DNA from 2 places in the Burkholderia mycopellens genome. Region 2 is predicted to be linked to the other one. Evidence: predicted binding sites of a transcription regulator. Region 2 holds the regulator's gene; the other holds the start of a gene.
What was found. The regulator FliA, encoded in region 2, starts transcription of late flagellar genes. The targets are predictions, from matches to a motif close to CTAAAGTTTNNNNNNNNNNNGCCGNTA.
Positions count from the first base shown of each region.

Region 1 (7,377 bases), 3.5 Mb from region 2:
GCGCACCGGCAACCCGCTGGACGTCGCCGTGCAGGGCGCGGGCTGGCTGGCGGTGCAGGCGGCCGACGGCAGCGAGGCGTACACGCGCGCCGGCAACCTGCACGTCGACGAGAACGGCCAGCTGGTCAACGCGAGCAACCTGCCGGTGGTCGGCAATGGCGGCCCGATCTCGGTGCCGCCGAACGCAGAAGTGACGATCGGCAAGGACGGCACGATTTCCGCGCTGATGCCGGGCGACCCGCCGACGGCGGTCGCGATCGTCGACCAGATGAAGCTCGTCAATCCCGATCCGGCCACGCTCACGCGCGGCAACGACGGGTTGTTCCGCACCGCCGACGGCAATCCGGCCGATGCCGACCCGAACGTGGTCGTCACGCCGAATTCGCTCGAAGGCAGCAACGTCAACCCGGTGACCGCGATGGTCGCGATGATCGACAACGCGCGCGCGTTCCAGCTTCAGTCGAAGCTGATCCAGACGGCCGACCAGAACGAGCAGTCGGCGAACCAGCTGCTCAACTTCAGCTGAGCGCCCGCGCCAGCCCAAGCAGGAGACCTTAAAAGTGAACCGTTCGCTCTACATCGCCGCCACCGGCATGAATGCGCAGCAGGCGCAGATGGACGTGATTTCGAACAACCTCGCGAACACCAGCACGAACGGCTTCAAGGCGTCGCGCGCGGTGTTCGAGGATCTGCTGTACCAAACCATCCGCCAGCCCGGCGCGAACTCGACGCAGCAGACCGAGCTGCCGTCGGGCCTGCAGCTCGGCACCGGCGTGCAGCAGGTCGCCACCGAGCGCCTGTACACGCAGGGCGGCCTCACGCAGACCGGCAACTCGAAGGACGTCGCGATCAACGGCGCGGGCTTCTTCCAGGTGCTGATGCCGGACGGCACGAATGCATACACGCGCGACGGCTCGTTCCAGACCAACGCGCAGGGCCAGCTCGTCACGTCGAGCGGCTACCAGGTCCTGCCGGCGATCACGATCCCGCAGAACGCGACGTCGCTGACGATCGGCAAGGACGGCGTCGTGACGATCACGCAGGCGGGCTCGACCAATTCGGTGCAGATCGGCTCGCTGCAGGTCGCGACCTTCATCAACCCGGCCGGTCTCGAAGCGCGCGGCGAGAACCTGTTCTCCGAGACGACGTCGTCGGGTGCGCCGAACGTGTCGCAGCCGGGCCTGAACGGCGCGGGCACGCTCAGCCAGAACTACGTCGAATCGTCGAACGTGAACGTCGTGCAGGAGCTCGTCAACATGATCCAGACGCAGCGTGCCTACGAGATCAACAGCAAGGCCGTGACGACGTCCGACCAGATGCTGCAGACCGTCACGCAGATGAAGAGCTAACCGGAACACCCGTCGTCGCCATGAAGCAGGTTCGCCTCCTCCCGTCAGCCACCGTCCGCGCCGCATGCGCGGTCGCGGTGGCGGCGTTCGCCGCCGGTTGCGCGCAGATTCCGCGCGATCCGATCATCCAGCAGCCAATGACGGCACAGCCGCCGATGCCGATGTCGATGCAGGCGCCCGGCTCGATCTACAACCCCGGCTACGCGGGGCGGCCGCTGTTCGAGGATCAGCGTCCGCGCAACATCGGCGACATCCTGACGATCATGATCGCGGAGAACATCAACGCGACCAAGTCGTCGGGCGCGAACACGAACCGGCAGGGCAACACCGACTTCAACGTGCCGACGGCCGGCTTCCTCGGCGGCCTGTTCGCGAAGGCGAACCTGTCGGCGACCGGCAACAACAAGTTCGCGGCGACCGGCGGCGCGAGCGCGGCGAACACGTTCAACGGGACGATCACGGTGACCGTCACCAACGTGCTGCCGAACGGCAATCTCGTGGTCAGCGGCGAGAAGCAGATGCTGATCAACCAGGGCAACGAATTCGTGCGCTTCTCGGGGGTCGTCAACCCGAACACGATCTCGGGCGCGAACTCCGTCTACTCGACGCAGGTTGCCGACGCGAAGATCGAATACTCGTCGAAGGGCTACATCAACGAAGCCGAGACGATGGGCTGGCTGCAGCGCTTCTTCCTCAACATCGCGCCGTGGTGATGACGATGCAGAAGCCCCCGTTCAACCGCCCGTCGTTCCGCGCGCAAGCCTTCGCGCGGCTCGCCGTCGCGTTCGTGGCCTTGGCCTGCGTGTTCGGCGCGGCGCCCGCGCACGCGGAACGCCTGAAGGATCTCGCGCAGATCCAGGGCGTGCGCGACAACCCGCTGATCGGCTATGGCCTCGTCGTCGGCCTCGACGGCACGGGCGACCAGACGATGCAGACCCCGTTCACGACGCAGACGCTCGCGAACATGCTCGCGAACCTCGGCATCTCGATCAACAACGGCTCGGCCAACGGCGGCGCGTCGCAGCTGAGCAACATGCAGCTGAAGAACGTCGCGGCCGTGATGGTGACCGCCACGCTGCCGCCGTTCGCGCGGCCGGGCGAGGCGCTCGACGTCACCGTGTCGTCGCTCGGCAACGCGAAGAGCCTGCGCGGCGGCACGCTGCTGCTGACGCCGCTGAAAGGCGCGGACGGCCAGGTCTATGCGCTCGCGCAGGGCAACATGGCGGTCGGCGGTGCCGGCGCCAGCGCGAACGGCAGCCGCGTGCAGGTGAACCAGCTCGCGGCCGGCCGGATCGTCGGCGGCGCGATCGTCGAGCGTTCGGTGCCGAACGCGATCGCGCAGATGAACGGCGTGCTGCAGCTGCAGCTGAACGACATGGACTACGGCACCGCGCAGCGGATCGTGTCCGCGGTCAATTCGAGCTTCGGCCCGGGCACCGCGACGGCGCTCGACGGCCGCACGATCCAGCTCGCCGCGCCGGCCGATTCGGCGCAGCAGGTCGCGTTCATGGCGCGGCTGCAGAACCTCGACGTCAGCCCGGACAAGGCTGCGGCGAAGGTGATCCTGAACGCGCGCACCGGCTCGATCGTGATGAACCAGATGGTGACGCTGCAGAGCTGCGCGGTCGCGCACGGCAACCTGTCGGTCGTCGTCAACACGCAGCCGGTCGTGTCGCAGCCGGGCCCGTTCTCGAACGGGCAGACGGTGGTGGCGCAGCAGTCGCAGATCCAGCTGAAGCAGGACAACGGCGCGCTGAAGATGGTGACGGCCGGCGCGAATCTCGCCGACGTCGTGAAGGCGCTGAACACGCTCGGCGCAACGCCCGCAGACCTGATGTCGATCCTGCAGGCGATGAAGGCCGCCGGCGCGCTGCGCGCCGACCTGGAGATCATCTAAATGGCAGCCAGTCTCCCGAACGCGAACGACCTCACGCAGCGCTTTGCGCTCGACGTGCAGGGTTTCGATGCACTGCGCGCGCAGGCGAGGCAGTCGCCGCAGGCCGGCGCGAAGGCGGTCGCCGGCCAGTTCGACGCGATGTTCACGCAGATGATGCTCAAGAGCATGCGCGACGCGTCGCCCGACGGCGGGCTGTTCGATTCGCATACGTCGAAGATGTACACGTCGATGCTCGACCAGCAGCTCGCGCAGCAGATGTCGACGCGCGGGATCGGCGTCGCCGACGCACTGATGAAGCAGCTGCTGCGCAACGCGGGGCAGGGCGCGGGCAGCGACACGGCGGCCGACGTCGGCGCGGCCGGACTGGGCGCGGACGGCTTCGGCGCGTCCGGCAACGAAGGCGGCCTCGCCGCGATGAACGCGATGGCGAAGGCCTACGCGAACGCGGCGAACAACGGCGGGCTCGCCGGCACGCGCGGCTATTCGGCCGGCAGCGCGCTGACGCCGCCGCTGAAGGGCGCGAGCGGCGTGCAGGACGCCGACGCGTTCGTCGACCGGCTCGCGGGCCCCGCGCAGGCGGCCAGCGCGTCGACCGGCATCCCGGCGCGCTTCATCGTCGGCCAGGCCGCGCTCGAATCGGGCTGGGGCAAGCGCGAGATCCGCGCGGGCGACGGCTCGACGAGTTACAACGTGTTCGGCATCAAGGCGACCAAGGGCTGGACCGGCCGCACGGTGTCCGCGCTGACGACGGAATACGTGAACGGCGCGCCGCGCCGCGTGGTCGCGAAGTTCCGCGCGTACGATTCGTACGAGCACGCGATGACCGATTACGCGAACCTGCTGAAGAACAATCCGCGCTACGCGGGCGTGCTGAGCGCGAGCCGCAGCGTCGAAGGCTTCGCGCACGGGATGCAGAAGGCCGGCTATGCGACCGACCCGAACTACGCGAAGAAGCTGATTTCGATCATGCAGCAGATCGGCTGACGACCCGTCGGCGACCGCCGTCGTACCCTCTGGACCGCGCCCGGCAGACCGCCGCGCGCGGTTTCAACGTTTGCGCGAAAAAAATCCCCAATTCGATCTAAACTTTCGGTCAGCACTGCCGCTAAGTGTGAGAGACCTGCGACCGGGCCCCCGTTCTGGCCCGGTTTTATTGCGCACCGGTTGCCCGGGCGCCCATGAGAAGACAGACCGGCTAGCCATGAATATCGAAACGTCGACGGACCCCAGCCTGGATGCAGGCCACTCCGGGCCCGACTATGCCCGCCGCAATCCGCTGGAAATCGGCGTGCAGCTGCGCAACCTCGTCAATCGCGGCGATTTCCTGACCGTCCAGTATCCGGGCGGCCAGCTCGTCACGCGCCTGCTCGAGGTGGATGTCGGCGCGCGGACGTTCACGTTCGACTGGGGTGCGCTGGCCGAGCAGAACGCCGGCATCCTCGGCGCGTCGCACTGCACGTTCGCGGCCGCGCCGGAGGGCGTGCGCGTCGAATTCACCACGGGCACGCCGCGCGAGACGCGCTTCGAGGGGCTGCCCGCGTTCGTCGCCGATTTCCCCGACGTGCTGATGTGCATCCAGCGCCGCGAATATTTCCGCGTCGATGCACCGATCGTCGATCCGTTCCTGTGCCGCGGCAAGCTGCCGGACGGCGAGAGCTTCCTGTTCGAGGTGCACAACCTGTCGCTCGGCGGCGTGGGGCTGCGCACGGCCGACGAACGCGTCGAGGCGCTCGAGGTCGGCACGCTGCTGCCCGACGTCGAGCTCGACCTGACCGGCCATGGCAAGCTGTCGCTCGACCTGCAGCTCGTGTCGCAGCGTTCGACGCAGATGCCGAACGGGTCGCGGCGCTACCAGCTCGGCTTCCGCTACATGTCGCTGCCGGGCAGCGCGGAGAACACGCTGCAGCGGCTGATCACGCAGCTCGAAATGAAGCGCCGCTCGCTCGCGCGGGCCTGACGCGCAGGCGACGGCCGGCCCCGCCCGGGGCGGCCCGCGCGGCGTTCGCGGCACCCTCGGCCGCACGCTTGAACCGGCGTCGCGCGCATGCGCGTCGCGCGTGCATTTTTTCCTCAATTTTCTGAAATCGCGGCCGTTATACCGGGAGTCACGCAACCCGGCGGCCGCAGCGCGGCCGGCTCATCAGGATCGCGCATGTCCAACACACTCATGAACCTCGGCGTCAGCGGCCTGAATGCCGCGCTCTGGGGCCTCACGACGACCGGCCAGAACATCAGCAACTCGGCGACGCCGGGCTATTCGGTCGAACGCCCGGTCTATGCCGAGGCGAGCGGCCAGTACACGAGCAGCGGCTACATGCCGCAGGGCGTGAACACCGTCACCGTGCAGCGGCAGTACAGCCAGTACCTGAGCGACCAGCTGAACGGCGCGCAGACGCAGAGCGGCGCGCTGTCGACGTGGTATTCGCTCGTCACGCAGCTGAACAACTACGTCGGCAGCCCGACGTCGGGCATCTCGACCGCGATCACGAGCTACTTCACCGGGCTGCAGAACGTCGCGAACAGCGCGGCCGACTCGTCGGTGCGGCAGACCGCGATGAGCAATGCGCAGACGCTCGCGAACCAGATCACGGCGGCCGGCCAGCAGTACGACGCGCTGCGCCAGAGCGTGAATACGCAGCTGACGAGCACCGTCACGCAGATCAACGCGTACACCGCGCAGATCGCGCAGCTGAACCAGCAGATCGCATCCGCGAGCAGCCAGGGGCAGCCGCCTAACCAGCTGATGGACCAGCGCGACCTCGCGGTGTCGAACCTGTCGAACCTCGCCGGCGTGCAGGTCGTGCGCAACAGCGACGGCTACAGCGTGTTTCTGGCGGGCGGCACGCCGCTCGTCGTCTCGAACACCAGCTACCAGCTCGCGACCGTCGCGTCGCCGTCCGACCCGAGCGAGCTGACCGTCGTGTCGCAGGGCATCGCCGGCGCGAACCCGCAGGGGCCGAACCAGTTCCTGTCGGACGCGTCGCTGTCGGGCGGCACGCTCGGCGGCCTGCTCGCGTTCCGCAACCAGACGCTCGACCCGGCCGAAGCGCAGCTCGGCGCGATCGCGACCAGCTTCGCCGCGCAGGTCAACGCGCAGAACGCGCTCGGCATCGACCTGTCGGGCAACGTCGGCGGCAACCTGTTCACGACCGGTAGCCCGATCACGTACGCGAACCAGGGCAATACCGGCAACGCGGCACTGTCCGTGTCGTTCGCGAACGCGTCGCAGCCGACCACGAGCGACTACACGCTGTCGTTCGACGGCACGAACTACACGCTGACCGACAGCGCCAGCGGCGCGGTGGTCGGCCAGTCGACCTCGATGCCGGCCACGATCGGCGGGCTGAATTTCTCGTTCTCGTCCGGCACGATGAACGCCGGCGACAAGTTCACCGTGCAGCCGACGCGCGGCGCGCTGAACGGCTTCGGCCTCGCCACGTCGAACGGCTCGGCGATCGCGGCGGCGGCGCCGTTCGTGCCGTCGGCGACCACGACGAACACCGGCACCGGCACGATCGGCGGCCTGTCGGTCACGAGCGCGGCGGCCGCGGCCAACCCGCACAACTACACGATCACGATGACCGGCACCGCCGGCAATCTGCAGTACACGGTCACCGACAACTCCGCCAACCCGGTGACCACGAGCGCGCCGCAGAATTACCAGTCCGGCTCGCCGATCACGCTGGCGGCCGGCGTCACGGTCGCGGTGTCGGGCACGCCGGCAGCGGGCGACACGTTCAAGGTCGCGCCGAACACGGGCGGCACGAACGACGGCAGCAACGCGCTCGCGCTGTCGAAGCTCGTCAGCGCGAAATCGTTCGGCAACGGCACGACCACGCTGACGGGCGCGTATGCGAACTACGTGAACAACATCGGCAACACGACGAGCCAGCTGAAGTCGTCGAGCGCCGCGCAGACCTCGCTGATCGGCCAGATCACGCAAGCGCAGCAGTCGGTGTCGGGCGTGAACCAGAACGAGGAAGCGGCCAACCTGATGCAGTACCAGCAGCTCTACCAGGCGAACGCGAAGGTGATCCAGACCGCGTCGACGCTGTTCCAGACCGTGCTCGGCCTGTTCAACTGATTTCGGGGATCGAAGCGATGCGGATTTCCACTGCCCAGTTCTACCAG
Region 1 is NZ_OZ183802.1:3,729,086-3,736,462, reverse strand. Features, by position in the region: gene flgF (flagellar basal-body rod protein FlgF) at 1-526, shown strand, start outside; gene flgG (flagellar basal-body rod protein FlgG) at 561-1,349, shown strand; gene flgH (flagellar basal body L-ring protein FlgH) at 1,370-2,062, shown strand; gene ACPTTC_RS17400 (flagellar basal body P-ring protein FlgI) at 2,068-3,246, shown strand; gene flgJ (flagellar assembly peptidoglycan hydrolase FlgJ) at 3,247-4,230, shown strand; gene ACPTTC_RS17390 (flagellar brake protein) at 4,448-5,203, shown strand; gene flgK (flagellar hook-associated protein FlgK) at 5,399-7,330, shown strand; gene flgL (flagellar hook-associated protein FlgL) at 7,348-7,377, shown strand, end outside.
Region 1: flgK (flagellar hook-associated protein FlgK) is a predicted target of FliA. The motif match lies at 5,316-5,342, and genes of this name have one in related genera.

Region 2 (7,377 bases):
ACGACGCGGTAGCCTTCCATCGCCGCCTGCAGCGCGCAGATCGGGTCGATTTCGGTGACCCACACGGTCGCGCCCAGGCCGCGCAGCGACTGCGCGCAGCCCTTGCCCACGTCGCCGTAGCCCGCGACGACCGCGACCTTGCCCGCGATCATCACGTCGGTCGCGCGCTTGATGCCGTCGACCAGCGATTCGCGGCAGCCGTACAGGTTGTCGAACTTCGACTTCGTGACCGAATCGTTCACGTTGAACGCCGGGAACGGCAGGCGGCCGTCCTTTTCCATCTGGTACAGGCGGTGCACGCCGGTCGTGGTTTCCTCGGTCACGCCCTTGATGTGCGCGAGGCGCGTCGAGTACCAGGTCGGGTCCGCGTCGAGGTGCTTCGCGATCGACTTGTACAGCGCGACTTCTTCCTCGTTGGTCGGCTTCGCGATCACCGAACGGTCCTTCTCGGCCTTCGCGCCGAGGATCAGCAGCAGCGTTGCGTCGCCGCCGTCGTCCAGGATCATGTTCGCGAATTCGCCGTTCGGCCATTCGAAGATGCGGTGCGAGAACTCCCAGTATTCGTCGAGCGATTCGCCCTTGAACGCGAACACCGGCGTGCCGGCTTCGACGATCGCGGCGGCGGCATGGTCCTGCGTCGAGAAGATGTTGCACGAGGCCCAGCGGACGTCCGCGCCGAGCGCCTTCAGCGTCTCGATCAGCACGCCCGTCTGGATCGTCATGTGCAGCGAACCGGCGATGCGCGCGCCCTTCAGCGGCTGCTGTGCCTTGTATTCGTCACGGATCTGCACGAGGCCCGGCATTTCGGTCTCGGCGATATTCAGTTCCTTGCGGCCCCAGCCGGCCAGCGCCATGTCGGCGACGACGTAATCGTTGGAAGCTTTGGAATCGATCATGGCGTTCATCACGCCCTCCTTTCTAAAAAGTTTCTAGATTGGTGACGTGAGCGCCGTTCAGGAAGCGGAACCGGCGCGGTTGTGCCGCGCGGCTGCTTGGTGAAGCCTTCCGAGCCTGGCGGACGCAGGATGGTCCGTCGCAACGCTCCTCGGAAAGCGGAGAGGATTGTAGCAAATCGGCGCGCAGAATGCGCAAGCGCGGCGCACACACGACGCAAGCGCGCGGCGCCGTCGCGCGCGGCCGTCAGGAAAGGGTCAGGACTCCGCGCCGACCCACGCCTGTTCGCGCAGCCGCGCGCGCAGGCGCGCGACGGCCTGGCTGTGCAGCTGGCACACGCGCGATTCGCTCACTTCGAGCACCGCGCCGATCTCGCGCAGATTCAGACCCCGTTCGTAGTACAGCGACATCAGCAGCTTCTCGCGCTCCGGCAGCCGCTCGATCGCCTCGACGAGCGCTTCGCGCAGGTGCTCGTCGAGCAGCGCCGACAGCGGATCGGCGTGATCGACGCGGTAGCGGTCGAGGAACGGCTCGTCGTCGGCCGCACGGTCGAAATCCTCGTAGTAGATCAGCTGGCTGCCGTGCAGGTCCTGCAGCATCCCCTGGTATTCGTCGAGCGGCATGTTCAGGTGCTGCGCGATCTCGGTCTCGCTCGCCGAGCGGCCGAGATGCTGCTCGACCTGGTGCACCGCGTGCTCGACCTCGCGCGACGTCTTGCGCAGGCTGCGCGGCAGCCAGTCGTTGCTGCGCAGCTCGTCGAGCATCGCGCCGCGGATGCGCTGCGTCGCGTAGGTCTCGAACTGCGCGCCCTGGTCTTCCTTGTAGCGGCCGGCCGCGTCCATCAGGCCGATCATGCCGGCCTGGATCAGGTCGTCGAGGTCGACGCTCGCCGGCATCTTCGCGACGAGCTGCAGCCCGAGGCGTCGCACGAGCGGCGCATATTGCGCGAGCACGTCGGCCTGGGACATCTTTCCTTGAGCGTTGTACATCATGGCTCTCTCCTTCCGGTGGCCCTCACGCGGCGTGTGCCGCGCCCGCCTCATACGACGGCTTGCCGCCCGCGTGCACGGCGCGGCCCGCTCCCGAATGCGGGCGCATCGGCCAGTACAGCAGGTCGGCGGCAATCTGCCGGTAGTCGCGCGCGGCAGCCGACGACGGGAACGCGTCGACCACGACACGCATCAGCTCGCGTGCGTGCTCGACGAGCGGATCGGCGCTCACGCAGCCCGCGTCGGCGATCGACACCGTCAGGTAGCGGCTCGCGACGCCCGCGAGGTTGTCGAACGCGACCTTCGCGTCCGCGTGGCTGCCGACGTGATTGGTCAGCACGCGGAACTGCGCGAGCGCATGCGCGAAATGCAGCCGCTTCATGCACGCGTACGCCTCGGTGATCGCCTGCGCGGCGACCCGCGTGACGACCAGCACGTCGTGCGCTTCACGTGCGAGCGTCGAGAACGAACCGTCGGCGCCGAGCTGCGCGTCGACGAGGACGATGTCGGCCGGCCCGTCGATGAAATCGCTCAGTTGCGCATCGGTGTAGCCGGTGCGTGCGAGCCGCGCCGCGCCGCACAGGCCGAAGCCGGCCGCGACCCGCGTGCGTTCGCCGTCGCGCAGCCACGCGCCCGCCAGCGTCGCGCTGGCCGAATGCACGTCGGCACGCTCGTCGACGACGAGCACATCCTTGCCGAGCGACGCGAGCGCCGCCGCCAGGTTCACGACGGTGGACGTGCAGCCGACACCCGCCGGCCCGCCCGTCACCGCGACGATGCGCGACGCGCGCCCGGCCAGCAGGCGCCGCAGGCCTTCGGCCTGGTCGATGTTTCGTTTATCCAAATCGCACCTCGTGCAGCTCGGCGGTGGAACGTGCGGTCAGTGCGGAGAGCAGCGTCGGCATGTCCTCGTCTTGCGGCACGAAGGGCGAGCCGTCGCGCGGTACACAGAACGCGCTCTTCAGCAGGAATTTGGTCGACGCGACGTACAGGTTCTCCGGCACCTTCTGGCCGGTCGACACGTAATGGATCGGCAGCTTGTAGCGGATCACCGTGTCGAGCACGCCGCCGAGGTGGGTCGCCTCGTCGAGCTTCGTGAGGATGCAGCCGGCCAGGTCCGGATGCTCGCCCGCGCTGCGGTACGCCTGCACGACTTCGTTGAGCGTGTCGCCGTGGCTCGTCGCGTTGAGCAGCAGCAGGCGCTGCACCGGCGCGTTCGCCCCGTGCAGCATCGCGATCTGGTCGGATACCGCGCGGTCGCGCTGGCTCATGCCGATCGTGTCGATCAGCACGATGTGCTTGTTGCGCAGCTCGGACAGCGCGAGCGCGAGGTCGCCCGCATCCTTCACCGCGTGCACCGGCACGCCGAGGATCTTGCCGAAGATGCGCAGCTGCTCGTGGCCGCCGATCCGGTAGCTGTCGGTGGTCAGCAGCGCGACCTTGCTCGCGCCGAAGCGCATCACGCAGCGTGCGGCCAGCTTCGCGGTGGTGGTCGTCTTGCCGACGCCCGTCGGCCCCATCAGCGCGAACACGCCGCCGCGCTCCATCAGCGCATCCTCGCTTTCGAGCACCGGCAGGTTCGACGCGAGCACCGACTGCGCCCATGCGGCGGCCTGTTCGAAGGTCTGCGCGCCGTCGCCGGCCGGCATGTTGTCGACCAGCATCCGCACGAGCTGCGCGGAGAAACCGGCCGCGAACAGGTGCTTCGTCAGCGCACCATGCACGGCGCTGCGACGCTGGCGGTCGTGCCACAACAGGCTGTCGAACTGCTCTTCCATCATCCCGCGCAGTTCGCCGAGCTCCTGCATCACCGTATCGTTGACGATCCGCTCGATGCGCGACTTCACTGCGTCGGCCACCGCGGCCGCGGTGTCGTCGGACAGGCGCGTGCGCTCGGCCGTCTTCGCAGCATAGGCCGCGTTCGCGTTCGTGTCGGGCGCGCGGGCGGCGGCCGGCATCCGGCGTTCGGCGTCGCGCACGATGTCGCGCGCCCAGTCGGGCGGCGTCGCGCTCGCGGCGGCCCGCGGGGCAGGCGCGCTCGCCTGCGGCGCGGCGGGCGCCGCCTGCGCACGCGCCATCAGCGCGTCACGCTGCTGCGTCAGGCGCTTCGCGTGCTCGACGAGCCACGGTGCGGGTTCGGAGGCGGCGGCCGGGGCCGCGGCAGGCGGCGCTGCCGCAGCCAGCGCGTCGTCATCGATCGCCGACGGTTGCGCCGCCGAGTCGTCTGCCTCGGCGCTTGCGCCGAACACCGACGAGAACACGTCCGGCAGCCCGCCTTCACCTGCCGCATACGGATTGACCGTCGGGCGGGCCAGCGCCGCGCCCGGGCGCGACACGATGCCCGGCACCGCGGCGGCCGGCACGGATTCCGGCACGCGCGGCGCGGCGATGCGCGGGCGCGCCGCAGCCGGCGGCGTCACGGCGGCCAGGTCCGAATCAGCAAGCGCAACGATTTCCACGCTGCCGTCATCGAGCGTGCGGTTCGACAGCACGACCGCGTCGGCGCCGAGCGCCTCGCGCACGAGACGAAGTGCGTCGCGGCTCGTTGCGCCGGTGAATTTGCGAATGTTCAAGCGGAACCCCCGATGACGTTAACGACTTTGATCGTGCGTGTGTCCGGCACTTCGGCGTACGACAGCACTTTCAATTGCGGCAGGCTGCGGCGCAGGAAACGCGCGAGCATCGCGCGCAGCGCGTGCTGCACCAGCAGCACGGGCGGCAGCCCGAGATTCTGTTGACGCAGCATCGCCTGTTGCGTGCCGGTCAGAAGGTTGTGCGCGAGGCCGGGTTCGAGACCCGGGTTCGCGCCGGTGGCGAGCGCCTGCGACAGCACGCGCTCGAGATTCGAGTCGAGGCCCATCACCTGCATCTCGCCTGCGCCCGGATACCACTGCTGCGTGATCGCGCGGCCGAGCGCCAGCCGCACGGCGGCCGTGATCTCGAACGCGTCGCCGCGGCCCGCGTGTTCGGACACGGCCTCGAGGATCGTGCGCATGTCGCGGATCGGCACGCCTTCCTCGAGCAGGTTCTGCAGCACCTTCTGCAGGGTCGTCAGCGAGATCGTCTTCGGGATGAGGTCCTCGACGAGCGACGGCGCGTCCTTGCCGGTGCGCTCGACGAGCGACTGCACTTCCTGGCGGCCGAGCAGCTCGGCCGCGTGCTGGACGACCAGATGATTCAGGTGCGTCGCGACGACCGTGCTCGCGTCGACCACCGTGTAGCCGTACACCTGCGCCTGTTCGCGCATCGCGACGTCGATCCACACGGCCGGCAGCCCGAACGCGGGATCCTGCGTGACGGCGCCCGGCAGCGCGGCCGTCACCTGGCCGGGGTTGATCGCGAGCCACTGGCCCGGGAACACTTCGCCGACACCGATCTCGACACCCTTCAGCGCGATCCGGTACGCGTTCGGCCGCAGCTCGAGGTTGTCGCGGATATGGATCACCGGCGGCAGGAAGCCGATTTCCTGCGCGAATTTCTTGCGGATGCTCTTGATGCGCTTGAGCAGTTCGCCGTCGCTGTTCTTGTCGACGAGCGGGATCAGCCGGTAACCGACTTCCAGCCCGAGCGGGTCGATCAGCTGCACGTCGTCCCAGGTCGCCTCGTGGCTGTCCGCCGGCAGCACCGCGGGCGGCGCGATGTCGGTCAGGTCGCCGGCCGCCTTGCGGGCCGCCGCGCGCTTGGTCTGCGTGCGGGCCAGCCAGATCGCGCCGCCGCCGAGCGCGAGGAACGCGAAGTGCGGCATGCCGGGGATCAGCCCCATCAGCCCGATGATCGCGCCGGTGATGTTCAGCACGCGCGGGTTCGTGAACAGCTGGCCGGTGATCTGCGTGCCGATGTCCTCGTCGGTCGCGACGCGCGACACGATCACGCCCGCCGCGGTCGAGATCACGAGCGACGGGATCTGCGCGACGAGGCCGTCGCCGATCGTCAGCAGCGTGTAGTTCGTGCCGGCCGCGGCGAACGTCATGTCGTGCTGGACCATCCCGACGATCAGCCCGCCGATCACGTTGATCGCCATGATGATCAGGCCGGCGATCGCGTCGCCGCGCACGAACTTCGACGCGCCGTCCATCGACCCGTAGAACTCGGCTTCCTGCGACACGGCCAGGCGGCGCTTGCGGGCCTGCTCTTCGTTGATGAGGCCCGCGTTCAGGTCGGCGTCGATCGCCATCTGCTTGCCGGGCATCGCATCGAGCGTGAAGCGCGCGGACACTTCGGCGATCCGCCCCGCGCCCTTCGTGATCACCATGAAGTTGATGATCATCAGGATCACGAACACGACGATACCGACCGCGAAGTTGCCGCCGACGAGGAAGTGGCCGAATGCCTCGATCACCTGGCCGGCCGCGTCCGGGCCCGTGTGGCCTTCGAGCAGCACGACGCGCGTCGACGCGACGTTCAGCGACAGGCGCAGCAGCGTCGAGAACAGCAGCACGCTCGGGAACGCCGCGAAGTCGAGCGGCTTCATCGTGTACATGCTGACGAGCAGCACCATCACCGACAGCGCGATGTTGAACGTGAACAGCAGATCCAGCAGCAGCGGGGGCAGCGGCAGGATCATCATCCCCAGGATCATGCAGATGAGGATCGGGCCCGCGAGCGCGCGCAGGTTGGTGCCCGCGAACGGGTTCGGGCGCTTCGCGAACAGGCCGGTCGGGGTGCTCATGCCGCACCTGCCTTGCCGAGCGTGTCTTCGGCTTCTTCGCGCTCGTCTTCGGCGGGCACCGACGCGCCCTTGTCGAGGTCGGCCGGCACCACCAGATCGACCGGCGCCGCCGGGAACGCGCCGCCTTCCGAGCGGAAGCGCTTGAGCTGGTAGACCCACGCGAGCACTTCGGCGACGGCCGAGTACAACGAGCCGGGAATCTCGCGTTCCAGTTCGACGTTGTGATACAGCGCACGCGCGAGCGGCGGCGCTTCGAGCAGCGGCACGTTGTGCTCGGCCGCGAGTTCGCGGATGCGCGCGGCGACGAGGTTCACCCCCTTCGCGACGACCTTCGGCGCGCGCATCTCGCCGTCCGTGTATTGCAGCGCGACGGCGAAGTGCGTCGGGTTCGTCACGACCACGTCGGCCTTCGGCACGGCCGCCATCATCCGGCGGCGCGCGATCGCGCGCTGCTGCTGGCGGATGCGCCCCTTCACGTGCGGATCGCCTTCGTTCTCGCGATGCTCGCGCTTCACTTCTTCCTTCGTCATGCGCAACTTCTTGTTGTACTGCCAGATTTGGTAAGGCACATCGAGTGCGGCGACCACCAGCATCCCGGCGACCGTCGTGCCGCAGCACACGGCGACCAGGTGCAGCGCATCGGGCAGCGCCGCGCCGAGCGGCTGCGTCGCGAGGCCGAGCAGTTCGTCCTTGCTGCGCCAGATCGCGATGCCGCCGATCCCGCCGACGACCAGCGTCTTCGCGAGCGACATCCCGAGCTGGATCGGCCCCTGGATCGAGAAGATCCGGCCGAGGCCGGAGATCGGGTTGAGGCGGTCGAACTTC
Region 2 is NZ_OZ183802.1:233,938-241,314, reverse strand. Features, by position in the region: gene ahcY (adenosylhomocysteinase) at 1-905, opposite strand, end outside; S-adenosyl-L-homocysteine riboswitch at 938-1,053, opposite strand; gene ACPTTC_RS01095 (RNA polymerase sigma factor FliA) at 1,152-1,886, opposite strand; gene ACPTTC_RS01090 (MinD/ParA family protein) at 1,909-2,727, opposite strand; gene flhF (flagellar biosynthesis protein FlhF) at 2,720-4,456, opposite strand; gene flhA (flagellar biosynthesis protein FlhA) at 4,453-6,552, opposite strand; gene flhB (flagellar biosynthesis protein FlhB) at 6,549-7,377, opposite strand, start outside.